2 regions of the Peribacillus muralis genome follow, and region 2 is predicted to be linked to the other one. Evidence: a T-box and tRNA genes for the amino acid it is inferred to sense, from the RefSeq annotation. Region 2 holds a T-box; the other holds one or more tRNA genes.
What was found. The T-box of region 2 lies ahead of thrS (threonine--tRNA ligase). A T-box ahead of a tRNA ligase gene usually reads a tRNA of that ligase, here a tRNA-Thr.

Region 1: it encodes a tRNA-Thr, which carries the amino acid that the T-box ahead of thrS (threonine--tRNA ligase) is inferred to sense. The anticodon was not compared.

Annotation. Positions count from the first base shown of each region.
Region 1 covers NZ_CP017080.1:4,303,862-4,318,303, reverse strand. Annotated here, with positions in the region: gene pruA (L-glutamate gamma-semialdehyde dehydrogenase) at 1-7, opposite strand, end outside; gene ABE28_RS20990 (proline dehydrogenase family protein) at 55-972, opposite strand; gene ABE28_RS25310 (hypothetical protein) at 1,327-1,491, shown strand; gene ABE28_RS20985 (helix-turn-helix domain-containing protein) at 1,633-1,863, opposite strand; gene ABE28_RS20980 (VOC family protein) at 2,155-2,550, shown strand; gene ABE28_RS20975 (aminotransferase-like domain-containing protein) at 2,697-3,893, shown strand; tRNA gene ABE28_RS20970 (tRNA-Ala) at 4,567-4,639, opposite strand; gene ABE28_RS20965 (MgtC/SapB family protein) at 4,755-5,462, opposite strand; gene ABE28_RS20960 (DMT family transporter) at 5,618-6,523, shown strand; gene ABE28_RS20955 (hypothetical protein) at 6,556-6,741, opposite strand; rRNA gene ABE28_RS20945 (16S ribosomal RNA) at 7,139-8,689, shown strand; rRNA gene ABE28_RS20940 (23S ribosomal RNA) at 8,861-11,793, shown strand; rRNA gene rrf (5S ribosomal RNA) at 11,911-12,026, shown strand; tRNA gene ABE28_RS20930 (tRNA-Val) at 12,037-12,112, shown strand; tRNA gene ABE28_RS20925 (tRNA-Thr) at 12,123-12,198, shown strand; tRNA gene ABE28_RS20920 (tRNA-Lys) at 12,221-12,296, shown strand; tRNA gene ABE28_RS20915 (tRNA-Leu) at 12,306-12,387, shown strand; tRNA gene ABE28_RS20910 (tRNA-Gly) at 12,396-12,470, shown strand; tRNA gene ABE28_RS20905 (tRNA-Leu) at 12,483-12,571, shown strand; tRNA gene ABE28_RS20900 (tRNA-Arg) at 12,582-12,658, shown strand; tRNA gene ABE28_RS20895 (tRNA-Pro) at 12,668-12,744, shown strand; tRNA gene ABE28_RS20890 (tRNA-Ala) at 12,763-12,838, shown strand; tRNA gene ABE28_RS20885 (tRNA-Met) at 12,867-12,943, shown strand; tRNA gene ABE28_RS20880 (tRNA-Ile) at 12,954-13,030, shown strand; tRNA gene ABE28_RS20875 (tRNA-Ser) at 13,053-13,145, shown strand; tRNA gene ABE28_RS20870 (tRNA-Met) at 13,247-13,320, shown strand; tRNA gene ABE28_RS20865 (tRNA-Asp) at 13,327-13,402, shown strand; tRNA gene ABE28_RS20860 (tRNA-Phe) at 13,426-13,498, shown strand; tRNA gene ABE28_RS20855 (tRNA-His) at 13,532-13,607, shown strand; tRNA gene ABE28_RS20850 (tRNA-Gly) at 13,612-13,685, shown strand; tRNA gene ABE28_RS20845 (tRNA-Ile) at 13,691-13,767, shown strand; tRNA gene ABE28_RS20840 (tRNA-Asn) at 13,780-13,854, shown strand; tRNA gene ABE28_RS20835 (tRNA-Ser) at 13,856-13,946, shown strand; tRNA gene ABE28_RS20830 (tRNA-Glu) at 13,950-14,021, shown strand; gene ABE28_RS20825 (TraR/DksA C4-type zinc finger protein) at 14,066-14,442, opposite strand, start outside.
Region 2 covers NZ_CP017080.1:3,794,470-3,808,911, forward strand. Annotated here, with positions in the region: gene ABE28_RS18410 (MFS transporter) at 1-367, opposite strand, end outside; gene ABE28_RS18415 (LysE family transporter) at 612-1,238, shown strand; gene thrS (threonine--tRNA ligase) at 1,481-3,388, opposite strand; T-box leader at 3,448-3,670, opposite strand; T-box leader at 3,702-3,922, opposite strand; gene ABE28_RS18425 (hypothetical protein) at 4,061-4,333, shown strand; gene ABE28_RS18430 (Type 1 glutamine amidotransferase-like domain-containing protein) at 4,350-5,036, shown strand; gene ABE28_RS18435 (DUF7010 family protein) at 4,999-5,577, opposite strand; gene ABE28_RS18440 (peptidase) at 5,825-7,135, opposite strand; gene ABE28_RS18445 (3-oxoacid CoA-transferase subunit B) at 7,172-7,834, opposite strand; gene ABE28_RS18450 (CoA transferase subunit A) at 7,819-8,511, opposite strand; gene ABE28_RS18455 (aspartate aminotransferase family protein) at 8,523-9,890, opposite strand; gene ablB (putative beta-lysine N-acetyltransferase) at 9,921-10,784, opposite strand; gene ABE28_RS18465 (YokU family protein) at 10,849-11,115, opposite strand; gene ablA (lysine 2,3-aminomutase) at 11,118-12,554, opposite strand; gene ABE28_RS18475 (GNAT family N-acetyltransferase) at 12,836-13,405, shown strand; gene ABE28_RS18480 (sigma-54 interaction domain-containing protein) at 13,427-14,442, opposite strand, start outside.

The sequences.
Region 1 (14,442 bases), 510 kb from region 2:
AAATCATTGATGATCACACCTTTTCATGGATTTTTTAAAAAGTTTGGATTAACGTCAGCTTCTGACCATCCCTTTGAAAGCAAAGGAAATGTTCGATGGTCTCTCAGCAAGCCTTCTCATGAAATACCCATACCAGTCGAGGCCATAAGGAACATAGACGCGCATTTTGTACCCTTGCTTGACCAGTTCATGCTGGGTTTTGCTTCTCATGCCATAAAGCATTTGAAATTCAAATTGCGTATTTGGGATATTGTGCTTTTTGGCCAGCTCTTTCGTAAATTCGATGATTTTGTCATCATGTGAAGCGATGGCTGTGTAATTGCCGTTAAGCAGACTTTGCTTAATCAGCTTTTTATAGTTTTCATCCACATCTTTCTTTTCGGGAAATGCCACTTCGGGAGATTCCTTGTAAGCACCCTTAACGAGACGCAGGAATGGCTTAAATTGACCAAGATCATCCAAATCCTTCTCTGTGCGGAATAGATATGCTTGCAGAACAGTACTTATGCAGCTGTATTTTTCTTTGAACTGCCTAAAAATATCGATGGTTGCCTGACAGCGGACTTCATCCTCCATATCAATCGTGACCATGACACCATGCTTTTCAGCTGTGTCGAGAATTTTTGTCATGTTCTCGATGACCAGTGCATGATCGATATCGAGTCCGAGCGAAGTCATCTTCAAGGAAACCTGTGAATCGAGCTTTTCCCTGCTGATCATTTCAATCGTTTCGATGCATTCGGCCGTCCGCTCCTGAGTCACCTTCTTTGAATCAACGAACTCCCCAAGATGGTCGACGGTAACCGATAGGCCACTATCGTTAAGCTGTTTAATGAATTTAATCGAGCTTTGGAAATCGGTTCCCCCGATGATCTTACCGGCAGCGAAACTTCCTCCGCGTTTCTTGGCAATATTATTCAGCATGTTATTTTTAGATAAAAATAAGAAAAAGTCCCTTGTAATGGCTTCCATATAAAGCGCACCCCCTAAGAAGATGTATTCATGAATTAAGCTTACGTTTTTTTGATAATATTCACAATGTTTGAAAAAACCAATAATTCTGTCTCCTGTTTGTTGGTTTTGGACAAATGAAAGGGTTTTCAAGTGACGTGATTATATCGTATGGGAGGGAAGGGAAGGTTTATATTTTCAGATAAAGTGAAACGCTAGAATAGGTAATCCAAAATGGCGGGGGAGACCGAGGTGGAAGCTCGACCATATTCATCCAATACGTTATAATGAACCTTATTTATTTAATAAGCAGGCATGTTGTGGTTACTGGGGGATGTAAAATAAATCGCATCGGCAAGCGGGGGAGGACAAGGAATGGGTGCTGTATTAGAGGAACTTAGAGAAACGACGGGATTGATCATCGGGTTAATATTGGTTTTGATAGCAATGGGGCTGATCGGCTATGCGCTCAACAATGTACGTGAAACCATAGTGTCACCCATTGTTAAGTTCATAAAGAAAGTGATGGGTCGAAAATAGTTGCAGCTAATGCATAAGCACTTGTCCTTAAGTGACAATGGAATTCCTGCTTGAAGATGTGCTGCTTTATTAAAGTAATGAAAGCGCAAAAAAAACCCTAGAATGGATTTCAGGGTTTTTTCCGTTATGGAGCATGGCGTATTATATATCGAAATAATCGTCTGACTTTGCATGGGGCTCAATACTCCGAATCGCCTTCATGATTTTCTTTAATACTCCCGCTGATGGTACATACTTCGGGTCGCTGCAAACCCTGCTTATCGTATTGCGTGATATTCCGGACGCCACTACAAATTCCTCTTGTGAATACCCATGCTTATCAATGAATTTTCCAATCTTGCTGCGAGGCTTTCCCTTCAAGAATCTGAACATATCGATAACCTCCTGGATTTTATTTACTAGCAGTCTCGTCCAACTTTCACAAAAATATACGCATAGTTTCACAAATTGTTGGTATTCCGTGTTAAAGGATGGGACCACGTCAGCGAAAAGGCAGAAGTTGAAATCGGAGTTGCTCTAAAGCTATGAGCGTGTATATAAAAGAGTGTTAATTAAACGTTTGATTAATATTTATCTGATTATTGAATTTATTAACCTATCATTTATAATGATAAATAAGATATCGTTACTACCCTATTAATTGTGTGAAAACAGGAGGGAAACATGGGAAGATTAGTTCATTTCGAAATTCATGTGAATGATATGGAACGCGCAAAGAAGTTTTATGGAGAGGTATTCGGATGGTCATTTCAAGATTGGAGCGATTATGCCGGAATGCCTTACTTTGGAGCCGTAACGGGCGATGACAATGAACCAGGGGTCAATGGAGCCTTGATGCAGCGTCAAAGTGCACCACCGGAAACAAACCAAGCGTTAAATGCATTTGCATGTACAATGGGAGTGGGGAATTACGATGTAACGGAAGCGAAAATCATTGAGCATGGCGGCAAGGTTTCCATGCCTAAATACGCCCTGCCAGGAATGGCCTGGCAAGGATACTATACGGATACCGAAGGCAATGTATTCGGGATACATCAACCCGATGTGAATGCAAAATAGATTCGTTGCATTAAAGGTGGAGAAAGGCGGATGAACTGCCTTTTTTTATTTTTTTGCTTAAACTGTCTCCATAAGTGAATTTGAGTTGAAAACGGCTAATGACAATCCATGAAAATGACTAAAATCAAGGTTTGACGGAGGGGTGTATGGTTGAAGTGAATGTTGGATCTTATTTTTCGGAAAATAGTAAAACGGCACTAAAGAATGAACCGCCCGGTGCTTGGATGCCAAATTTGCCAGATGGTTGTATTCGCTTGAGTTCAGGCTATCCAGATCCAGCCTTGATTCCTGCTGAGGGGATTAAAGCAGCTGTAGCCAGACTTCTCGATGAAGAGCACGATTTGCCTCTCCATTATCTCGGAAGCCCGAGAATGGCAAGATTAAAGCAGCAAATCCAGAGAAGGCTGGCAGAACGCGGGATTTGCGTGGTAGAGGAGCAGCTTTTGATCACTTCAGGTGCCTGTCAGGCGATCGATCTGATTGCCCGCATCCTCCTCGATGAGGAAGCGGTCGTAGCTGTAGAATCGCCTACCTATATGGAGGCTTTGGAGATTTTTCAAAACTATACGAAGCAGATCGTTAGTATACCTATAGATGAAAAAGGAATTCAAACGGACAGGTTAAAAGAAATGCTGGATGAAAGGAAACGAAAAGGTCTGACTCTCCCCCGCTTTTTATATACCATACCGACCTTTCAGAATCCGACAGGAACGACGATGATCACTGAACGCCGGGAGCATTTATTGGAGCTTTCCGCCGAGTTTGATTTCCTCATTTTAGAGGATGATGCGTACGGGGAATTATCCTTTGATAAAAACCCACCGCCCATTAAATCCTTGGATAAAAGTGGACGAGTCCTCCACGTTGGCTCATTATCCAAAGTGGTGGCACCTGGAATGCGAATTGGATGGATAACGGGAGACAGTGCGTTCATTAAGGCGTTAGAGTGGTTTAAAAAAGATTTAGATCATCCTTTTTCACAAAGTACAATGGCTGTATACTTGGAAAATACGAATTTCGAGAAACGGCTGCACCTTCTAAAGGATGTGTATCGTGCCAAATGTGCCGTGTTACTCCGTGCGCTGGAACAATTTCTTCCTGACTCCGTTTCCTGGTATGTGCCAGCTGGCGGTTATTTTGTATGGGTGAGGATTCCCGGCGTTGATACGTCTGAATTATTATCGCAGTCTCTGGCTGAGGGGGTTTCATATGTTCCGGGTAAATACTTCTTCTTGAATCAAAAGGATGGAACCGAGTTTCTGAGGCTCTCCTTCAGTTATGCCAATGAGAAAGAAATAATGGAGGGAATTCAAAGGTTGGGGAAGGTTATTGCCCCTTTTTAATACGGATACGCCTACTCCTTAAACAGGGTAGGTTGTTTGTTCATTGAAATTGAGCGGAAAGTTGTACTTGGTTGTAATACTTTAAAAGAAGAAGTTACTCACGATTTCAAATGGTCTTATGGAATTAACAGAATACCATGAGACAATAATCAATGAATCGCTACCAGCTTTCGTTCATACGGCCAAAAGCTTTAAAGTATATTCATAATAACCAGGTGGTGTTGAAAAATGAAGGTAAACCAGGACATGTTGAAGCTTAGATATACGTCCCGAGTTGTACAAGAGGTACAAAAAAGGTTGAACATTCCGGAGAGGGAAGCAGAGGATCGCCTACAATAAATTAATGGATAGTGACCCGAAATTTGTCATGCATTATCCAGCTATAGTATGGGTAGACTCTAGATTACCTCTGTCTCTCAGCGCAAACCCACAAGATACCCCGATGAGGGCGTACGTTCCTTGTCCAAACAAAAAATGAATTTCAAGATTAAATGAGCTTAATGATTATGAGCAAATTCAACTTTAAATCCGGCCATCTTTCTGCCTGAATATTCTACGATGGTGCGGCAATTGGATATGTAGCACCGGTATTGTTTCAAGTTCCCGCCGCGACTTTTTTCGGTGGTATATAAACAGGAAAAAAACCCTTGAATATCAAGGGTTTTTTTAAGTATGGAGCATAGCGGGATCGAACCGCTGACCTCTACGCTGCCAGCGTAGCGCTCTCCCAGCTGAGCTAATGCCCCGGGTTAAGGTACAATAATTATTTTAGCGGATTTTCAGGAAAAGTCAATATAAAAAAAAGATATTTTAAAAAAAGATGAAAAAAACCGTTTGAGGGGAGCTGGACGGTTTTTTTCATTACGCATTTTCGATCTCTACCCGCGCGATTTCCTTAAGGGTCGAGACGGTATAATATACATCCGAGGTCCGGACTTTATTGTCGACCAATACTTTGAGTGTCAATAGGTGGTGACCTTCTGCAACATCCTTGATTCTTAGGTTTTTTATGAAGATCTTTTCATCTTTAATTTTTTTTAGGACGATTGCGATGTCTTCTTTATTTTGCACGACCAGCTGCAGGAAGATTTCCTTTTGCCGTAATTTCATCGGTCCGAGCCATGTGACGATTGCGGGAACCAATTCAACACTTATGATCAATAGGATGACACCGGCTATCGCTTCGAGAAAGAATCCTGCTCCAACGGCAATTCCAATTCCGGCCGCTCCCCAAATGATGGCTGCGGTCGTTAAACCGGATATGCTGTTATTGTCACGGCGGAGAATGACGCCTGCCCCGATGAAGCCGACTCCAGACACAATTTGAGCGGCTAGCCGCAAAGGGTCCATCGTAATGTTTACGTGGTCACTCCCTGGGAATTTATAAGCGGATTCCATTGAAACGATCGTCAGTAAACAGCTGACGATGGAAATGACCAGGCTTGTTTTTAAGCCAACAGGCTTCCGTTTCATTTCCCGCTCAAGTCCGATAATGAGTCCAAGGAGAGCTGAAATCCCCAATTTGATCAGGATTTGCAGTTCAGATTGAGGATCGAATGTCCATTCCATGTTGTTTCACCACTTCCGAACTATTATCGAAGAATAAGAGCAAATGTTTCATCTATTTACATATATCCTTTTTTCAAAAAAGCTTACTTCAATGATTTTAACATAGTAGAATAGACTTCATCGAGAGATAATCCATTTCGAAAGGAGGAACGTGCATGCAAATGCCAAAAATCAATCCTTATGCAGCGTTGGCAATTGGGGTGGCATCTGTTTCGTTTTCCGCCATCCTGGTGAAATTGGCGACTGCTCCGTCAGGTGTTATAGCATTTTACCGTTTATTGTTTACCGTTCTTTTCATGCTGCCTGTTTTCTTGTTGAAATACCGCCATGAGCTGGCATTCATCGAAAAAAGGGACTGGCTGTATTCGGTTGCGTCAGGAGTGTTTCTGGCATTTCATTTTATTTTATGGTTTGAATCACTGAATTACACATCGGTCGCAAGTTCCACTGTGCTTGTCACTCTACAGCCTTTATTCGCCTTTGTTGGGGCGTACTTCTTCTTTAAAGAAAGATTTTCTATGAAGGCGATATTGAGCGGCATCATTGCGATTGCCGGCAGTCTTGTCATCAGCTGGGGAGATTTGAGAATAAGCGGCATGGCATTTTGGGGTGACATTCTTTCGCTTATTGCATGTGCACTGGTAACCGGTTATTTACTATTTGGACAAAATGTTAGAAAACGCATATCTTCTATAACGTATACATTTGTCGTTTATGCAATCAGTGCCGCCACTTTGTTTCTATATGTGATCTTCAAGGGAGAGCCGCTGGCACCATATCCGGCTGCCGATTGGATGTATTTCATTCTCCTTGCCATTTTCCCTACTTTATTAGGTCATTCATTATTCAATTGGTCATTAAAATGGTTGAGCACTTCCACCATTTCAATGGGGATATTACTGGAGCCGGTCGGAGCAACGATTTTGGCTTACTTCATATTAGATGAACCTATTCTATGGACGCAGGTTATCGGGGGTACGGTCATATTGGCCGGTTTGATGATATTCCTAAGGGATGAACGGAAAAGCAAGGTGCTTAAAGAATCCGCAGTCTCCGTATGAAGGCAGTAAGTCGTTCTGACTTACTGCCTTATTCAATAAGGGTGAAACAGATAGGTGATTCTGGTGAAAATCATAGCGAAAGTAAAACTGAATAAGAAAGTCGAACCATTCACCTTGCCCTTTTCTCTGCTGAACCTGATGGCTTCATAAAAAGCAGTACTGAATAAGTAAAGGGCCATACTGTAGGAAATGAGTAATCCGATTAATGATAGATTCATTGCTTCACCTCATGGGAAAAAGATATCTTTCTATGCATATGAGCGTTTGGATGGTAATATGCTTCAAGTCATACTTGCCTATCATTAATGAAAAAAGGAAGGTGGACAGGAAATTATCATTTTTGAAAAAAAGTTTTAAAAACGTATTGCAAAGCTTATTTGTACATGGTATATTATTTCTTGTCGCTAAGACAGCAACACAAACGGCTAACAAGCTTTTGAAAAAAACTTCAAAAAAGTTGTTGACGAAACGTGACACAATATGTTACTTTATAGAGGTCGCTTCTGGAAGAAACGACAACAAATTGCTCTTTGAAAACTGAACAAAACAAAGCGCCAACGTTAAATTTTAAGTGAGCACACACTATCAAAAAAGCAAATGAGCAAGTCAAACATTTCTTCGGAGAGTTTGATCCTGGCTCAGGACGAACGCTGGCGGCGTGCCTAATACATGCAAGTCGAGCGAATGGATGGGAGCTTGCTCCCTGAAGTTAGCGGCGGACGGGTGAGTAACACGTGGGCAACCTGCCTATAAGACTGGGATAACTTCGGGAAACCGGAGCTAATACCGGATACGTTCTTTTCTCGCATGAGGGAAGATGGAAAGACGGTTTACGCTGTCACTTATAGATGGGCCCGCGGCGCATTAGCTAGTTGGTGAGGTAATGGCTCACCAAGGCGACGATGCGTAGCCGACCTGAGAGGGTGATCGGCCACACTGGGACTGAGACACGGCCCAGACTCCTACGGGAGGCAGCAGTAGGGAATCTTCCGCAATGGACGAAAGTCTGACGGAGCAACGCCGCGTGAACGAAGAAGGCCTTCGGGTCGTAAAGTTCTGTTGTTAGGGAAGAACAAGTACCAGAGTAACTGCTGGTACCTTGACGGTACCTAACCAGAAAGCCACGGCTAACTACGTGCCAGCAGCCGCGGTAATACGTAGGTGGCAAGCGTTGTCCGGAATTATTGGGCGTAAAGCGCGCGCAGGTGGTTCCTTAAGTCTGATGTGAAAGCCCACGGCTCAACCGTGGAGGGTCATTGGAAACTGGGGGACTTGAGTGCAGAAGAGGAAAGTGGAATTCCAAGTGTAGCGGTGAAATGCGTAGAGATTTGGAGGAACACCAGTGGCGAAGGCGACTTTCTGGTCTGTAACTGACACTGAGGCGCGAAAGCGTGGGGAGCAAACAGGATTAGATACCCTGGTAGTCCACGCCGTAAACGATGAGTGCTAAGTGTTAGAGGGTTTCCGCCCTTTAGTGCTGCAGCTAACGCATTAAGCACTCCGCCTGGGGAGTACGGCCGCAAGGCTGAAACTCAAAGGAATTGACGGGGGCCCGCACAAGCGGTGGAGCATGTGGTTTAATTCGAAGCAACGCGAAGAACCTTACCAGGTCTTGACATCCTCTGACAACCCTAGAGATAGGGCGTTCCCCTTCGGGGGACAGAGTGACAGGTGGTGCATGGTTGTCGTCAGCTCGTGTCGTGAGATGTTGGGTTAAGTCCCGCAACGAGCGCAACCCTTGATCTTAGTTGCCAGCATTCAGTTGGGCACTCTAAGGTGACTGCCGGTGACAAACCGGAGGAAGGTGGGGATGACGTCAAATCATCATGCCCCTTATGACCTGGGCTACACACGTGCTACAATGGATGGTACAAAGGGCTGCGAACCTGCGAAGGTAAGCGAATCCCATAAAGCCATTCTCAGTTCGGATTGCAGGCTGCAACTCGCCTGCATGAAGCCGGAATCGCTAGTAATCGCGGATCAGCATGCCGCGGTGAATACGTTCCCGGGCCTTGTACACACCGCCCGTCACACCACGAGAGTTTGTAACACCCGAAGTCGGTGAGGTAACCTTCATGGAGCCAGCCGCCTAAGGTGGGACAGATGATTGGGGTGAAGTCGTAACAAGGTAGCCGTATCGGAAGGTGCGGCTGGATCACCTCCTTTCTAAGGATAATACGAGTGCGCTTTTGTTTTGTTCAGTTTTGAATGAGTAATTCATTCAATCACGGAAGAAGCATCACGTTGTGATGGGTTCTCTCCACTTTGTTCCTTGAAAACTAGATAATAGATAGAAGGCAATTAATTTTTTCAAAGCATCTGTAAGACTTTTTTAACGGTTAAGTTAGAAAGGGCGCACGGTGGATGCCTTGGCACTAGGAGCCGATGAAGGACGGGACTAACACCGATATGCTTCGGGGAGCTGTAAGTAAGCTTTGATCCGGAGATTTCCGAATGGGGAAACCCACTGTTCGTAATGGAACAGTATCTTTACCTGAATACATAGGGTACTGAAGGCAGACCCGGGGAACTGAAACATCTAAGTACCCGGAGGAAGAGAAAGCAAATGCGATTTCCTGAGTAGCGGCGAGCGAAACGGAATTAGCCCAAACCAAGAGGCTTGCCTCTTGGGGTTGTAGGACACTCAACATGGAGTTACAAAGGAACGGGGTAAATGAAGCGATCTGGAAAGGTCCGTCAAAGAAGGTAAAAACCCTGTAGTTGAAACTTCGTTCCCTCCTGAGTGGATCCTGAGTACGGCGGGACACGAGAAATCCCGTCGGAAGCAGGGAGGACCATCTCCCAAGGCTAAATACTCCCTAGTGACCGATAGTGAACCAGTACCGTGAGGGAAAGGTGAAAAGCACCCCGGAAGGGGAGTGAAATAGATCCTGAAACCGTGTGCCTACAAGTAGTCAGAGCCCGTTAATGGGTAATGGCGTGCCTTTTGTAGAATGAACCGGCGAGTTACGATTTCATGCGAGGTTAAGTTGATGAGACGGAGCCGCAGCGAAAGCGAGTCTGAATAGGGCGAATGAGTATGAGGTCGTAGACCCGAAACCAGGTGATCTACCCATGTCCAGGGTGAAGTTCAGGTAACACTGAATGGAGGCCCGAACCCACGCACGTTGAAAAGTGCGGGGATGAGGTGTGGGTAGCGGAGAAATTCCAATCGAACCTGGAGATAGCTGGTTCTCTCCGAAATAGCTTTAGGGCTAGCCTCAAGATGAGAGTATTGGAGGTAGAGCACTGATTGGACTAGGGGCCCCCAACGGGTTACCGAATTCAGTCAAACTCCGAATGCCAAATACTTATTCTTGGGAGTCAGACTGCGAGTGATAAGATCCGTAGTCGAAAGGGAAACAGCCCAGACCACCAGCTAAGGTCCCAAAGTATACGTTAAGTGGAAAAGGATGTGGAGTTGCTTAGACAACCAGGATGTTGGCTTAGAAGCAGCCACCATTTAAAGAGTGCGTAATAGCTCACTGGTCGAGTGACTCCGCGCCGAAAATGTACCGGGGCTAAACGTATCACCGAAGCTGTGGATTGACACCATTAGGTGTCGATGGTAGGAGAGCGTTCTAAGGGCGTTGAAGTCAGACCGGAAGGACTGGTGGAGCGCTTAGAAGTGAGAATGCCGGTATGAGTAGCGAAAGAAGGGTGAGAATCCCTTCCACCGAATGCCTAAGGTTTCCTGAGGAAGGCTCGTCCGCTCAGGGTTAGTCGGGACCTAAGCCGAGGCCGAAAGGCGTAGGCGATGGACAACAGGTTGATATTCCTGTACCACCTATACATCGTTTGAACGATGGGGGGACGCAGAAGGATAGGGTAAGCGCGCTGTTGGATATGCGCGTCCAAGCAGTTAGGCCGGAAACGAGGCAAATCCCGTTTCCATCAAGGCGGAGCTGTGATGGCGAGGGAAATATAGTACCGAAGTTCCTGATTCCACGCTGCCAAGAAAAGCCTCTAGTGAGATGTAAGGTGCCCGTACCGCAAACCGACACAGGTAGGCGAGGAGAGAATCCTAAGGTGTGCGAGAGAACTCTCGTTAAGGAACTCGGCAAAATGACCCCGTAACTTCGGGAGAAGGGGTGCTTTTTAGGGTGAATAGCCCAGAAAAGCCGCAGTGAATAGGCCCAGGCGACTGTTTAGCAAAAACACAGGTCTCTGCGAAGCCGCAAGGCGAAGTATAGGGGCTGACACCTGCCCGGTGCTGGAAGGTTAAGGGGAGAGGTTAGCGCAAGCGAAGCTTTGAACCGAAGCCCCAGTAAACGGCGGCCGTAACTATAACGGTCCTAAGGTAGCGAAATTCCTTGTCGGGTAAGTTCCGACCCGCACGAAAGGTGTAACGATCTGGGCACTGTCTCAACGAGAGACTCGGTGAAATTATAGTACCTGTGAAGATGCAGGTTACCCGCGACAGGACGGAAAGACCCCGTGGAGCTTTACTGCAGCCTGATATTGAATTTTGGTACAGCTTGTACAGGATAGGTAGGAGCCTGAGAAGCCGGAGCGCTAGCTTCGGTGGAGGCGTTGGTGGGATACTACCCTGGCTGTATTGAAATTCTAACCCGCGCCCCTTATCGGGGTGGGAGACAGTGTCAGGTGGGCAGTTTGACTGGGGCGGTCGCCTCCTAAAGAGTAACGGAGGCGCCCAAAGGTTCCCTCAGAATGGTTGGAAATCATTCGTAGAGTGTAAAGGCACAAGGGAGCTTGACTGCGAGACCTACAAGTCGAGCAGGGACGAAAGTCGGGCTTAGTGATCCGGTGGTTCCGCATGGAAGGGCCATCGCTCAACGGATAAAAGCTACCCCGGGGATAACAGGCTTATCTCCCCCAAGAGTCCACATCGACGGGGAGGTTTGGCACCTCGATGTCGGCTCATCGCATCCTGGGGCTGTAGTCGGTCCCAAGGGTTGGGCTGTTCGCCCATTAAAGCGGTACGCGAGCTGGGTTCAGAACGTCGTGAGACAGTTCGGTCCCTATCCGTCGCGGGCGCAGGAAATTTGAGAGGAGCTGTCCTTAGTACGAGAGGACCGGGATGGACGCACCGCTGGTGTACCAGTTGTCTTGCCAAAGGCATAGCTGGGTAGCTACGTGCGGACGGGATAAGTGCTGAAAGCATCTAAGCATGAAGCCCCCCTCAAGATGAGATTTCCCATGGCGCAAGCTAGTAAGATCCCTGAAAGATGATCAGGTTGATAGGTCAGAGGTGGAAGCGTGGCGACATGTGGAGCTGACTGATACTAATAGATCGAGGACTTAACCAACGCTTTAAAAAATGAAATACCTTCTTATTATCTAGTTTTGAAGGAATGAAAATTTCTTCTTGCGTTTTCTCAAAAAGACGTTATAATAATATATGTCTTGAAAAAATGTAAACAATGTTTGGTGACGATAGCGAAGAGGTCACACCCGTTCCCATTCCGAACACGGCAGTTAAGCTCTTCAGCGCCGATGGTAGTTGGGGGTCTCCCCCTGTGAGAGTAGGACGTCGCCAAGCAGTTACATATGGAGGATTAGCTCAGCTGGGAGAGCATCTGCCTTACAAGCAGAGGGTCGGCGGTTCGATCCCGTCATCCTCCACCATTTTACACCTGCCGGTGTAGCTCAACTGGTAGAGCAACTGACTTGTAATCAGTAGGTTGGGGGTTCAAGTCCTCTTGCCGGCACCATTCATTCTAGCAGTACAAGCACGAGCCATTAGCTCAGTTGGTAGAGCATCTGACTTTTAATCAGAGGGTCGAAGGTTCGAATCCTTCATGGCTCACCATTTTATCATGCGGGTGTGGCGGAATTGGCAGACGCACCAGACTTAGGATCTGGCGCCGCAAGGCGTGGGGGTTCAAGTCCCTTCACCCGCATCTTTCATGCGGAAGTAGTTCAGTGGTAGAATACAACCTTGCCAAGGTTGGGGTCGCGGGTTCGAATCCCGTCTTCCGCTCCACTTTTCTTATGTGCCGGGGTGGCGGAACTGGCAGACGCACAGGACTTAAAATCCTGCGGTAGGTGACTACCGTACCGGTTCGATTCCGGTCCTCGGCACCATCTTATATATGCGCCCGTAGCTCAATTGGATAGAGCATCTGACTACGAATCAGAAGGTTGTAGGTTCGACTCCCGCCGGGCGCACCATTTTTTTTGCGGGAAGTAGCTCAGCTTGGTAGAGCACTTGGTTTGGGACCAAGGGGTCGCAGGTTCGAATCCTGTCTTCCCGACCACGTGATTTTTAAAAGAATGGGGCCTTAGCTCAGCTGGGAGAGCGCCTGCCTTGCACGCAGGAGGTCAGCGGTTCGATCCCGCTAGGCTCCACCATTTTTCAATCAGAAACTTATATTATATTGGCGGTGTAGCTCAGCTGGCTAGAGCGTACGGTTCATACCCGTGAGGTCGGGGGTTCGATCCCCTCCGCCGCTACCAATAAATATAAGGACCTTTAGCTCAGCTGGTTAGAGCAGACGGCTCATAACCGTCCGGTCGTAGGTTCGAGTCCTACAAGGTCCACCATATGCATTTTTTTCAAAGCCATGGAGGTATACCCAAGTTCGGCTGAAGGGATCGGTCTTGAAAACCGACAGGGGAGTCAAATCCCGCGGGGGTTCGAATCCCTCTACCTCCTCCATTTTTTTAATAGCAGCAAGTTGTTTTGAAACAACCTTACATAGAGGAAGCGAAGAAACGATATACACGAAAACTTGATGCTAATCGTTCCATTATTACCGTCGCGGGGTGGAGCAGTCCGGTAGCTCGTCGGGCTCATAACCCGAAGGTCGCAGGTTCAAATCCTGTCCCCGCAATTATTAGGTCCCGTGGTGTAGCGGTTAACATGCCTGCCTGTCACGCAGGAGATCGCGGGTTCGATTCCCGTCGGGACCGCCATTTTTAAAATTTAATACATTTGTGGCTCAGTAGCTCAGTCGGTAGAGCAAAGGACTGAAAATCCTTGTGTCGGCGGTTCGATTCCGTCCTGAGCCACCTTTATTGCAAAATTCCTTGCAATATATTACGGCGGTTGTGGCGAAGTGGTTAACGCACCTGATTGTGGTTCAGGCATTCGTGGGTTCGATTCCCATCAGTCGCCCCATTTCGCGGGTGTAGTTTAGTGGTAAAACCTCAGCCTTCCAAGCTGATGATGAGGGTTCGATTCCCTTCACCCGCTCCAAATATGGGCCTATAGCTCAGCTGGTTAGAGCGCACGCCTGATAAGCGTGAGGTCGATGGTTCGAGTCCATTTAGGCCCACCATATTCATATTGTTCCGCAGTAGCTCAGTGGTAGAGCATTCGGCTGTTAACCGAACGGTCGTAGGTTCGAGTCCTACCTGCGGAGCCATGGGGAAGTACTCAAGAGGCTGAAGAGGCGCCCCTGCTAAGGGTGTAGGTCGCGCGAGCGGCGCGAGGGTTCAAATCCCTCCTTCTCCGCCATTTGGCCCGTTGGTCAAGCGGTTAAGACACCGCCCTTTCACGGCGGTAACACGGGTTCGAATCCCGTACGGGTCATAACAAAAAAGGAAGCATACATCATGTATGCTTCTTTTTTTCGTTCATTTCTTTTCATTGATATAACGATCTCTTTGCTTATAAGGGATATCCCCAATGTTGGAATCGATATGTTCAGCTTCCAATGTATCCTCGTATTCCTTTTGTCTTTTATTCGGTATATCCACTCTATTTTTACCTTCAATATCATTTGCGGCAAAGCCTTCATAGTCTTCTGGAAATCCGTTCGTTTCATCTTCGTTTTGATAAAGGTCATTGTAATTGTCATGGTCGCCTGTGTAATCGGATGGCGTTTCGGATGTCCCGAATTTGGCGACTTCACCAAAGCTATCTTCTTTATCGACTATTTCATTTTGATGACGGTTTTCAAAATCATCCCCCTTGGATGGGATCAATATGTCTTCTTCAACTGGGCGATCTT
Region 2 (14,442 bases):
AGGCGCCAGAAGCACCGATCCCTTGCAGTACTCTCCCAATGATGATCCAGGTATATGGATCATCAATCTTCCAAGATGCATATCCTGCAACCAATCCGCCAATCAAGGCAAGAACCAAGCTTGGCAAAATGACCATTTTCCTTCCGAACCGATCGGAAAGATAACCTGCGATAGGGATTAAAAAAATTGAAGCTACGGAATAACTTGTAATGACCATGCTTGATTGAAATGAAGATATCCCCACCTTCTCCTCAAAAATGGGCAATACCGGAATAAGCATTGAATTTCCAAGTGTCATAACTAATGGGATTGACGCCATACTGATCAAGCACCATATGCTGACATTATTTTTCTCATGACCTTCCATACCTACACTCCTCATCCATTATAAACACGACTTTCAGCATACAAAGGCAAAAAAAAATTGACGACTCAATCGTCCTTCATTGAATTTTGATGTCTTTAATTAATATGTTGTTGGGCGGAAGGATTTATTCAGCGCATACCCATGATAATGAATGGCTTCTTTTCCAAAACAAAAAGTGGTACAAGTCCTTTTTCGTGAATACATTCAATTAAGCAAATGTTTTTCATGAGGAGGTGATGAAGTATTGGGCGTTTTTTTAAGCTATGTATTGCTGGGGCTATCCCTAGCTGCTCCTATCGGTCCCATTAACGCCGGCCAATTGGACAAAGGAATCAAGAAAGGCTTTTGGCACGCCTGGATTTTCGGCTGTGGTGCCATTTTAGCGGATGCTGTCTATTTAGTCCTTGTCTATTACGGAGTCAGCCGCTTTCTGGATAACTCCTTCATACAAACCTTTTTATGGCTATTTGGCTTTTTTGTCCTGACCTATACAGGTATCGAAAGCCTTTCAAGTGCAGGTAAAATAGAAGTGAATGCACGGAATGCGAAAGAATCCCACTTTTCTTCCTTTGCATCAGGATTCATCATGGCCCTCTCCAACCCTTTATCCATCCTGTTTTGGCTCGGTATTTATGGCTCGATTCTTGCAAACACCACAACCAAATACGACTTTCATCATATAATTCTATACAGCTCAGGCATCCTTCTCGGCCTCTTAGCCTGGGATACCACAATGGCCATCATCTCCAGCAGCTTCAGGCGCTTTTTATCCAAACCCATCCTTATTGGCATATCCGTCATCTCCGGCCTATCTCTTATAGGAATTGGCATATACTTTGCCATACAAGCCGCAAAGGCTCTAATTACATAAACGAAACATCTCCATAACGTTAAAAAAAAGCCTCCAAGCAGAGGCTTTTTTTGCGGGTTTCGCGCTTTTTCTCAAAAGTTTGGGTGCTTTTCCCGCGAGTTTGGTGCTTTTCTCGCCAATTGGGGTGGTTTACTCGCCAATTGGGGGTTTTTCTCGCTAATTGGGTGTTTTACCGTCAATTTGGGCGCTTTTCTCGCCATTTCGATGCTTTTTCTCGCCAATCATCGGTGCAGGCCCGCGAGTTAGTTGCTGCGGGACTTTATTTGTAGAAGCAGTTTATGGATGAATGCCTCTATTGAATTTGATTTATTTGTTTGCTCACCGTATTTCCGGACGTTGACTTCATTTTCCTGCTCTTCTTTATCGCCAAGGACGAGCATATATGGGATTTTTTCCATCTGGGCTGCCCGGATCTTATATCCGAGCTTTTCATTTCGTTCGTCTGTTTTGACCCTTATGCCGAAACTTTTCAGTTGTTTTTGAAGCTTTTGGCAATAAGGAATATGAACAGTCGAGACAGGGATGATTTGGACCTGTACCGGGGCAAGCCATAGCGGGAAAGCTCCGGCATAATGCTCGATCAGGATACCAAAAAAACGATCGATCGAGCCATAAATCGCCCGATGGATGACGACCGGTCGGACTTTATCATTTTGTTCATCAATGTAAGTCAAATCGAATTTTTCCGGCATTTGAAAATCAAGTTGAATCGTTGCGCATTGGTGGCTGCGGTTTAATGCATCCTTAATATGAAAATCAATTTTCGGACCGTAAAATGCTCCATCTCCTTCATTTAATTGATAAGGTAGGCCGATATGGTCGAGCACATTTTTCAAGGCTGCTTCAGAAGCTTCCCAAAGGGAGTCCTCTCCCAATGAATCCTCTGGTCGAGTCGAGAGCTCCACGGAGTATTCGAATCCAAATGTACGATACACTTCGTCAATCAGTTGAAACACCTGCTTGATCTCCCCTTCGATTTGATCCTGCCGGACGAATAGGTGGGCATCATCCTGGCAAAATGTCCGGACCCTCAGCATGCCGTTCAATGCTCCGCTATACTCATGACGATGGACTTGACCGAACTCAGCCATCCTGATCGGTAAATCCCTATAGGAGTAACGATTATTTTTGAAAATGAGCATATGACCTGGACAGTTCATCGGCTTCATCGCGAATTTCGTATCATCCACCTCAGTAAAGTACATATTCTCATGATAGTGATCCCAGTGGCCCGATTGTTCCCATAACCGCTGATTCATCAAGGACGGCGTGCGAACCTCATCGTAATGGCCCTCGCCTTGGAGCTCACGCGAGAATTTTTCCAATTCATTCCTGATAATTTGTCCTTTCGGTAAATAAAATGGCATGCCTGGCGCTTCCTCGGAAAACATGAATAGCTCGAGCTGCTTCCCTAATTTCCGATGATCACGTTTGGCTGCCTCTTCCATGAAATTCACGTGATTTTGTAAATTTTTTTTGCTACTGAAGGCCACGCCATATATCCGTTGAAGCACTTCATTCCGTTTGTCTCCCCTCCAATAGGCACCTGAAACACGAGTCAGCTTGAATGCTTTTATATAGGATGTCGCCGGAAGGTGCGGCCCGCGGCAGAGATCGATAAATTCACCTTGTTGATAAAGCGTTAGTTTTTCACCGTTCGGGATGTTCTTCACTATATCCAGCTTGAATGACTCCCCTCGATTCTGGAAAAGCTTCACTGCTTCTTCATAGGAAACCTCAATCCTTTTTATTTCCAGATTTTCGTTTATGATTTTTTCCATTTCATTTTCAATGGCTTGCAGACTCTCTAAGCTCAAAGGATGAGCCAGCTTAAAATCATAGTAAAAGCCATCCTCGTTGACCGGGCCCATGCCCAATTCAGCTGTGCCTTGAAGTCTCTTCACCGCTTGTGCCATAATATGCGCCGATGTATGCCGCATAACCTGCAGCCCTTCTTCCGAATCAAGTGTTATTATCGAAAGTTCAGCACCTTCATTCAACTGGAAACTTAAATCAACCAGTTGCTTATCAAGCTTTCCTGCTGCTGCCTTTTTCCTTAAGCTTGAGCTGACGGAGGCTGCCACGCTCCCCACTGTCGTTCCCTTCGGATATTCCTTCTGCTTCCCATCCGGGAATCGAATGTTGATCATTTTTTCATCCATCACATGCACACTCCTTTAGAATAATAAAAAAACGCACTCATCCCTAAGCAAGGGACGAGTGCGTTTACTCGTGGTTCCACCCAATTTCCCATAAGCAAGAAAACACTCATGGCTCTGGAGCTTGTAACGCAGCTTAGACGATATCAATTACTCTCGTTCACTGATATAGCTCAAAGGCGGTAAATCCTTTTCCTAAGCCAGGAAGTTTGCAGCTGCCCTTCCCTCTCTTGAGACCGTAAAAATGATTATTGTCCTTTTCATCGCAATATTTTTATAAACAAAAAACGCACCCATCCCTAATATAAGGGACGAGTGCGTTTACCCGTGATTCCACCCAATTTCCCATAAGTACGATCACCTATGGCTCTGGAGCTGTAACGTAGCTTAGTCGATATCGGTTACTATCCTTCACCGATAAAAGCTCAAAGGCGGTAAATCCTTTTCCTAAGCCAGGAAGTTCGCAGCTGCCCTTCCCTCTCTTAAGACCGTAAAAAAGATTGTTGTCCTCATCATGGCTTCTAATTTTATATTGTTATACATATTACATTCAATCCCTGAAAGTTACAACATTTTATTCCAAAAAATATTTATTTTAACAAATAAACAAATCCTATCCTAGTATTCTGCCGATTGGTATAATTGGTAAACAAGGAGGTTCACATGAAAAATTCAAGCAGGTGGTCGATCGTATTTGCGGTGATGGGTGCCGCGGCATTTGGCAGTTCTTTCATCAGTAAAGCAGCCTTCGATTTTTTAATGATCTTCGGATTCGCAGCATCATCACTTGGCATGCTATTAAGCTTCGGCGCCATGTACAAAAATGAAAGAGGAAAAACGAAATTTATGGCTGTCGCCGCGTTTTTTTTAGGCTTCATCCTGGTTTGGAATGAACCATTTCAGGTCATCCGGCTTTTAACTTGGCTGAGAAATTAAAGGGGGCCATACACATATGAATATTTGTTTCATTGGCGGCGGCAATCACGCGAACAGTGAATTGGATGAAGTGTACCAGGAGCTTGCAAATATATTGAAGCGTGATGCCAAAATTTTAATAATCCCGTTTGCAACGGACCATTCCAGGTATGAAGGATGGCTGGCAACCATCAAACAAGCTTTTTCCATCATGGAACATGCACGTGTTAACGTATTGAACGAAAACCTTTCAGAAAAAGAAATGAAACAAGCTATAAACGAACATGATGCTCTTTATTTCATTGGCGGCAGGCCAGAAAGATTGATCACTGTAATGGAGGAAAAAGGACTTACACCGATCTTAAGAAGCTTTAAAGGCTTGATCATTGGTTATAGTGCTGGCTCATTAGCCTTCTGCACTGATTGCATAATGACGAAAGATAAAGACTATCCAGAAACGATTGTGGTCGATGGCTTGGCATTCGTTCCGTTTAGCGTTGAAGTTCATTACGAAGATAAGATCGATGGAGAATTACTTCCCCTTTCAGCCGGACGAGAGGTATATGCAATTCCAAATGGAAGCGCCCTTTTCACGAAGAACGGCGAACTCTATAAAGTGGTTCATGATATTTACTTCTTTCAAAATATGGACAAGGGAAAGGTACATGCTTTGATTCAAAGCACTATCAGCTCTTTGCATGCTTCAGACGAAACCATAGGATAAGTCCAGTGGTCCAAAGGGTTATCGCACAGCCAAAGCCGAGCAGTGATAGTTTTGCCCTAATTTGTTGATCACCAAGCAGGATGGTGCTTGGTGCGACCAGTAAAGTGATAAGTGCCAATAAGCAGAGCATGATTCCCGTTACATAGTATAGTTTGATTCGAAAAAGCGATGCCAGAGGTAAAAAATGTATGCCCACGATAATCGCGATGACGGCCGGTATAAGCTCGGTTTGTTTAATCGCGTTACAGATGGCAATGGCAGCCCCAATCAGCAATCCTTCGGCGATGAAGACGATGTTGAACCAAAAACGGATACGCTGAAAATGGCTTGTAGTTCGTTCGGGCATTTTTTGTGCCTGATGTAGTAATGAAATGCCTCCAATAAGCAATAAGAGTCCAACTAACATGGAGGCGAGTTCCACGTATGGAAACCCCCATTCCTGCAAGCCCATTACACCGATCCCCGCCCAAAGCGTACCGAAGAACGCCATGAAAATGACTCCCATTCCAGTACCGCGATATGCTTCTTTCGTTTGCATCATCCAGATCCTTTCCTCTTCCGTACTATCATACATAATCATAATACTGCGGATATTCACCAATTATTCATGACCGGTTCTCATTTTCGGAGATATAACTGCTGATTTCGTCGATATATTTCGTTTTTCGGAGATATAACTGCCGATTACGTCGATATATTTCGTTTTTCGCAGATAAATTCTTATTTTCGCAAATATAGTTAAAAGCGGATAGCCTGCCACCGAGGCAGGCTATCCGTTTTATTGCCGCTTACTTTCTATTTGCAATCTTTTCCTGATGGGTTTCTTCCTGTCCGACCTCCAGCCCGCACCACTGAACGAGGGTCAGGGCGATGATTTCCGCTGTGGAGAATACGTTGTCCAGCAGGATATATTCATTCGGGTAGTGGGCAACCTCGGTTGCTCCCGGTCCGAAAACGATGGCGGGTGTTTCACCGACATGTGTCAGCAATCCACCGTCCGTTCCCCATGGCGAGGCTTCAATGACGGGGTCTTCTCCGGCCACTTGCCTGTATTGGTGAATGAGCGCATTCATGAGTTCATGCTCTGCATCAATGGCTCCGGGAACCCAGCGTGCCCCGAACCATTCCAAGATGGGCGGATGTTCCTTGAACCAATCGTCTCTTTCTTCCAGCTGCACTAACCAGTCCGCCATTTCTTGCTTTGCCTGCTCCATCGTTTCCTCCGGGGCAACGCCCATCCTCCCTTCGACCTTGACAAGGTCGGGAACGGACGAAGGCCAGTTGCCGCCTTCGATGACACCTAGATTGATTGGGATGGGAATGGGTGTGTTTGCATAAAGCGGATCAGTGATTCGTGCATTTCGCTGTTCTTCCAACGTACGTATATGATTGATCACGATCATGCTTTTTTCAATGGCGCTGACGCCTTCATACCTTGTTCCCCCGTGAGCTGAGCGCCCTTTCACAGAGATCCGGAACCACATCGAGCCTTGCTGTTTCGGAAAAATCTTCATATTTGTCGGTTCAGGGATAAGGGCAGCATCGGCACCATATCCCCTCAGGACAGCCGCTAGCGTTCCTGCCCCGCCGCTTTCTTCTTCGATGACACTTTGAAAGATGACATCTCCTTTTAATGAAAGGCCGCTTTCCTTCAATGCTTGCATGGCCAGGATCAGGGACACATTGCCACCTTTCATATCGGTTACGCCGCGCCCAAACATTTTTCCATCCTTGATCGCCCCACTATATGGGTCATCATCCCACTGATTGCGATCACCGTCCGGAACGACATCGATATGTCCGTTCAAGATAATCGAACGGCCGCCACCCGTTCCTTTCATGATTCCGACTACATTAGGACTGTTGGAAAAGTCACTGCGTGGGGAATAAAAATAGTCATGCTTTTTCAGATCAGCGCCATCAGGTTCCCAAATATCGACCTGCAAACCCATTTCCTTCAGTTTTTCGGCGACGATGGCCTGTGCACCAGCTTCATTGCCCTGCGTACTCGGGGCTTGTACCATTCTTTGCAATAAATCCGTTCCTTCTTCACGGTGTTCCTTGATCCATTCGTTAATCCGCCTTTTTATTTCTGTCACGGTTTCCCCTCCTGTTTTTGCGTTTAATGAGCGATACTATTCAATGATGCTGACAGCAGCATGTATTTTCAGTTTTGCTTCGGTATTCACAATCACATCATTCACGGTATAAGGGGCCATGACCTCCTTCAGCACCAGCCCTTCATCCGTAACTTCCATGACAGCCATCTCGGTAATGATCAAGTCCACACTGTTTCTGGCAGTCAATGGAAGTGTGCATGTTTTCAAGATTTTCGATTGACCATGCTTATTCACATGATTCATCAATACAATCACCTTTTTCGCTTTTTGGGCCAGCTCCATTGCCCCCCCCATGCCGGGGACCCTTTTGCCTGGAACGATCCAGTTGGCCAGATCCCCCGTTTCACTAACCTCCAGGGCACCCAGTATCGTCATGTCGATATACCCTTTCCGGATCATTCCAAATGCCGTTGCACTGTCGAAGTATGAAGCACCTCGCACGGTCGTGATCGGGTACCCTCCAGCGTTACAAAGAGCGGAATCCTCCTGCCCGGGATCAGGCAGCGGACCAGTACCGAGGACTCCGTTTTCCGCATGAAACAATACATGGAAATCGTCTGGTATATGATCGGCGACCAATGTAGGGATGCCGATTCCCAAATTGACGATCAGCCCATCTTCGATTTCCTTGGCTGCGCGTTTGGCAATCCGATTTCGTACATCTACTGCCATGCCCATTTCCAATTCACTCCCTTTGTCAGGATCACCATATCTACAAAAATGCCAGGTGTGACGATGCACTCCGGATCAAGCTCTCCTGCCGGAACGATTTCCTCCACTTCCGCAATCGTGAAGGATCCAGCCATCGCCACCAGCGGATTGAAGTTACGTGCCGTCTTGTCATACACTAAATTCCCTTGCGTATCTGCCTTTTTGGCATAAACAATGCTGACCTCCGAGGTCAAGGCGGTTTCCACCAAATATTCCTTTCCGCAAATCATCAGCTTTTCCTTCCCATCTTCGGCTATCGTGCCCCCTCCGACATCGACAAAAATACCGCCTAGCCCAACACCGCCGGCACGAATCCGTTCGGCTAAAGTCCCTTGCGGTGAAAATTCGACTTGCAGCTTTCCTTCCGTCATGAGACTGCCGGCATTTGGGTTGGAGCCGATATGCGAAGCGATGACCTTCTTTGCCCTTTTTGCCGTCACAAGCCGGCCGATTCCGATATCAGGAAACCCAGTATCGTTACCGATCAAGGTCAGTTCCTTGACTCCCTTATCAAGGATGCCCTGAATGAGAGTTGGCGGAGTTCCCACTCCCCCAAAGCCTCCGTACATGAGCGTGCAGCCATCGTTTATATGCTCCAATGCTTCTTCACTGGTCGCCAGTTTGTTTTTTTTGACCTGCTTCATACCCGTACCTCCTACATAGCCTGCATGTTCCCCATCAAGCCTTCTCTGTACAATTCCTGCTGCAATTCTTCAAGTGAGGCTCCCAGGATTTCAACGAGGCGCCCGATTTCTTCTTTTGTAATCACGAGCGGCGGTGAGACAATGACCGCATCACCCGCTATTCCTTCGATCGCACCAGAGGCAGGATAAATCAATAATCCTTTTTCAAAGGCTTTAGTCACAAGCCTTGAGGTTATGCCGCTTTGCTGCTCGAAGGGCCTTTTGGAGGCGCGGTTGGAGACGAACTCAAGTCCCAGGAGCAGTCCCTTTCCCCTTACATCACCAATGATCTCGAATTGCCGAGCGAGCATCTGCAATTTTTGCAGCAGATAGTCGCCTTTCTCCTTCGCTGCCAAAACAAGCTCATTTCGCTCCAAGTAGGTAAGCACTTCCAATGAAATCGCAGCAGATAGTGGGTTTGCACTATATGTGTGTCCGGCCATGATTGACTTCGAGCCTGTTAAAATCGGCTCCATGACACGGTCGCTGATCATCGTGGCTGCCATCGGGGTATATCCGGCACTCATCCCTTTGCCCAATGCGATGATATCGGGGATGACCCCCCAATGTTCCATCGCGAACATTTTTCCTGTCCGGCCCATTCCCGTCATGACCTCATCGGCAATGAAGAGAATGTCGTATCGTTCGCAGATTTCCTTAATTCTTGGATAATATCCTAAAGGAGGGGTTACCGCACCAGCTGAGGCCCCGATGATCGGTTCGGCGATGAAGGCCGCGACATTCTCGGAGCCGATCCTTTGAATGGCCGTCTCCAACTCATTGGCACACTGCAGCTGGCAGCTTGCAGCTTCAACATTATACGGACAGCGATAACAGTACGGAGCGGGTATGGTCGGGAAATCCTCCAAGAGCGGAACAAATCGTTTTCTTCTCGGGACATGGCCCGACATCGAGAGGGCGCCCATCGTAATCCCGTGATAGCTCGTCCATCTGGAGATGATTCGGTTTTTTCGTTCGAATCCTTTTTCCTGCCAATGTTGAATGGCGATTTTCATGGCTGTTTCGGTCGCTTCCGAGCCGCTATTCACAAAAAATGACCAATTCAAATCCCCTGGTGCCAAGTCGCTTAGTTTTTTGGCCAATGCCTCTGCGGCGTCACTCGTAAAATGGGAACGATATGCAAAGGAAATCTTGCCGGCCTGCTCCGTCATCGCCTCGACAACCTCCGATACACCATGGCCGATACTCGCAGTAACCGCACCAGACGAGCCGTCTATATACGGATTGCCATCCGTATCATAAAGGTACACTCCAATCCCATGAGAGATAGTGGGATAGTGCTGGCCCAGAGTCGGCTTAATTAAATGATTGCGTTTCATTTCATCTCTCCTTTCACGTTCGCCCACACATCATTTAGCAGATAAATCCTTGCCCCAAACATTCATGTCCTCATACTTATCCCAAATGTTGCAATTCTTCGTAAGCCGGCCGCCATATTGATAGCCGAGCTGATAAAAAACGGCGTTCATGCCCATGGACAAAGATCGTGCCAATGAATAGGAACAGAATATGCTTTTCCTGATCAGTTCTTCTTCCAATGCCGTTAGGAGCACCTTCATGAACCCATGCTTCCGGTGATGCGCAATCGTTGCACAGTCTGTCAATTCCGCGTTGTGATACCTCTCATTCACTTCCGCGGAGGCAGCACTCACGATCGAACCCCCATATTGGATGATGCTGAAAACCGTCCCCTCCTCGATCACCTTTTCGATATATCGCTCATCGTTCATCGGTGTAGGGTAGGTTTCAAAAACGGTACGATAAAGCTTTGCCAGCTCGCGTGCGTCCTCACCTGTAGCAAACCGAAGGACATAATCCTCAGGAATTGGCTGTTTTTCCTTCAATCGAGGAACCGCGCATGCAGCTTCGATGATTTTATCCTCCTTAATCCAAAAGTCGCTCGTTCGTCTTTCATCCGTTAAATAAAAGGCCATGCAATAAGCGTCATTCCCCTTAAAATATTTGCTCATGATCCCTTCCAGCATGAAACCTTGTGCCAAAGCCGCAGATAGATCCTCCTGTCTCGCTTTAAGGATCACTTTCGTGAAATTCTGCTCCTTTGCGATGGCAAGTGCACGCTTCACCGCCGCTTGGAAATGACCGCGATAATCATCCAGGCGCAGCCGCTGATTGACATGATCATGATAGAGCTCCATCACAAAACAATCCCCAGTTTCCACTTGGCTGAAAAAAGGCAGCTTTTGAACAGTCATCTTGTTCCTCCTTTCTTAAATGGTCCGGGAGAAGCGAAGTCTGCCACCCACTTCTCCCGCGACCTTATTTCCAATTGAATAGTTGCTTGACAGGCGCCAGCAGAAGCTGATCATAGGTGAACTCATCAGGATATTCACTCAGATCATGAATGGATAAAGCTTCATCGACCTTCTGATTCATGTGATCGGACACATAAACCCCACATCCCGGGCAATTCAGGGCGGGAACCTGCAGGAGCTTTATCGATCGCTTTCCATCAGGCATGATCCAGTAGCAGTCCTTCTTTTCACTTTCTTCAACGTCAGGGGCATTGCACCACAAGCACTCCATCTTCATTCCTCCTTGCCTTCCGGCTTCACCGGTACACTTTTTGCCAGGGCATTCTTTTTTTCCTGCGCTTTTCGCAATTTCTCCTTCATCTCATCCCGTTTATCGCGACGATCCTTCAAGGAGGCATGCTCTGCCGCATTTTCATAGGCCTTTCGCTTATCGAGACGTCGCAACCCCTCTGGCACCAAATTGAATTTTTCGTCCGTCATGAGCGCGGAGATTCCCACAGCTGCTTTTCGTTCTTCGGTACCGTACACTTCATCAAAGTACGCGTCCGCACTGCCGGAAACATAATTCTTCGGCTCCGGATAGCTGGTGATGACTCCTTCAAAATTCCGCAATACAACCTTATCCGGGCTTTGGGATAGAAGGTAATTCGGAGTCAAGGCTATCTTTCCGCCGCCGCCAGGAGCATCCACCACAAAAGTCGGCACCGCATAGCCCGATGTATGGCCACGCAGCGCTTCAATGATTTCCAGTCCTTTTGAAACCGGCGCCCGGAAATGGCCGATCCCTTCAGATAAATCACATTGATAAATGTAGTACGGTCTTACTCTCGCCATGACACAGTCATGCATCAGTTTTTTCATGATATGGACGCTATCATTGATGCCAGCAAGGATGACCGCTTGATTGCCGAGCGGGACACCTGCCATCGACAGCATATCGCAAGCCTTCTTCGCTTCATCGGTCAATTCAAGCGAATGATTGAAATGGGTGTTTAACCAAATTGGATGATATTTTTTCAGAATATTGCATAAATTTTCCGTAATCCGCTGCGGGAACACGACCGGCGCCCTCGTGCCGATCCGGATGATCTCCACATGCGGGATGGCGCGTAAGTTGCTCAATACGTATTCAAGGATCTTGTCATTGATCAGCAAGCCGTCCCCGCCGGAAATCAGCACGTCCCTCACTTCCGGAGTATTTCTTATATATTCGATCGCCCCGTCCAGTTGCTTCTTCGGCACGCCCATGCCGACCTGGCCGGAAAAACGGCGGCGCGTGCAATACCGGCAGTACATCGAGCACTGGTTCGTGACGAGGAATAGCACCCTGTCCGGATAACGATGCGTCAAGCCTGGAACTGGTGAATCCTCATCCTCATGCAGCGGATCCTCCAAATCATATCTCGTCTTGTTCATTTCTGCCGAGAGCGGTACGGACTGTAACCGAATCGGACAACGAGGATCATCAGGATTCATCAAGGACGCATAATAAGGCGTTATATTCAAAGGAATCGTTTGCGTCGAGATCCGGACTCCTTCCTCTTCCTCCGGTGTCAGATTGACGACCTTTTTCAAATCATCCAAGGTTTTGATCGTATTGGTCAATTGCCAAATCCAATCGTTCCACTGCTCTTCCTTGACGTCCTTCCAAAGCTCGATCTCATTATAGTGCCTGCGTCCACCAAGGTATTCTTTATGTTTTATTTCCATTCCCATCATGTTCATGTTAAAAATTCCCCTCCCCTTATTCTAAAAAACTTATCAGTATACACTCGCAAGAATGATGCCAACAGCCAAGATAAGGAAATATCAGTCTAAGAGGGAAAGCTGTCCTTCCAGGCCGCAAAATCCCTTTCTAAACGCCCAATATTTTGCAGCAAGATTTCTTGCACTCCAAAAGGAATTAACATTCACAGCCTCTACGCAAGGCTCCTATGATAAACTCGTATTATCTGTATTTTCTAAATAATGACTTCAAGGGGGAGTAAGATTTGTTGATACATAGAATTGATGAAGAAGTTTCTTTACGGTTGTTTACTATAGATGATGCTGAAGAATTTTATACGTTAACGATTCGTTCAAAAGCATATTTAAAAGAATGGCTCGGTTGGCTCGATTACGTAGAAAGTGTACAAGATACGGCTGAAAATATTAAATTAAGACTAACGGAATTAGTTGAAAATGGGGGATATCCAAAGTCATTCGCCATTATCCATAAGGGGAAAATGGCAGGGACAATCGGATTCAATGACATAAATAAGCTGAATAAAATAGGGGTCGTCGGGTATTGGCTAGGTGAAGAATTTCAAGGGAAGGGCATCATGACCAAAGCATTTAAAAGGTTAATTGAATACGGTTTTAAAGACCTTGGACTTAATAGGATAGAAGTTAGAGTGGCTGTTGAAAATATGAACAGCAGAGCGCTTCCTGAGCGATTAGGGTTTAGGAAAGAAGGGGAATTAAGGAAAGCGGAGTGGTTATATGACCATTATGTCGATCATGTTATATATGGACTCCTGGCTGAAGAATGGAACATATTATCCCCAAAAAGGAACTCCTAAATAAATAGGAGTTTCCTTTTTTCATGATTCTCTCGTTTCAGCCGTATACACCTTTTCAATTCTGTACTTGCTTAACTTATATTGTAATCCTTGTCTCGTAATATTGAGGGCCTCCGCCGTTTTGCTGATATTCCCGTTATACTTCTGGAACATATTGATGATCATTTCCTTTTCCAGTTCTTCAAGGACGACAGGTAAATCAATACTTTCCGTTAATGTTGGTGCCAGGCTGTGTGCATTGGTGGGAGTGTATTTGCCTGAAGGAAAAAGGTAGGCCGGAAGGTGATGTTCATCAATCCTATCCTCCCCGGCATCCATGACGTTAAATGCCAATTCGATGGCATGACCCAGCTCACGAATGTTGCCTGGCCAAGAATACTGAAGAAGCCGATTCATCGCTTTTTGACTGATTCCGCGAACATCCGAGAAAAATGATTTGTTGAACTTCTGAATAAAATGATTGGCGATTTCCACTATATCCGTTTTACGTTCCAGCAGAGACGGCATGGCGATCGTCACGACATTCAGACGAAAAAATAAATCGGAACGAATGATTCCCCTCTCTAAAGCCTCATCGGGGGAAATGTTCATCGCGGCAATGATCTTCACATTAATTTTTTGCTCCTTCGCCCCTCCGACGCGGCGGACCTCACCCTCCTGCAGTACCCGCAGCAATTTCGCCTGCAATCCAAGGTCGAGGCTATTCAATTCATCAAGAAACAGCGTACCGCCATTGGCTTGTTCAAAAATCCCAAGCCGATCCACCGCCCCGGTGAAGGCCCCTTTCGTCGTGCCAAACAACAGCCCCTCCATCAACTCCTTTGGAACTGCGGCACAGTTTTGTGCAATGAACGGTTGATGGCGATGAGCACTTACATTATGTATACTTTGCGCGACCAATTCCTTCCCTGTTCCCGTCGGTCCATAAATCATGACCGGGGAATGGGTACGGGCCGCTTTTTTTGCCAATGCTATCGCTTCTTGAAAGGCGGGGCTGCTCCCAATCAAATCACTGAAATGATACGTCGCCGTCCCTT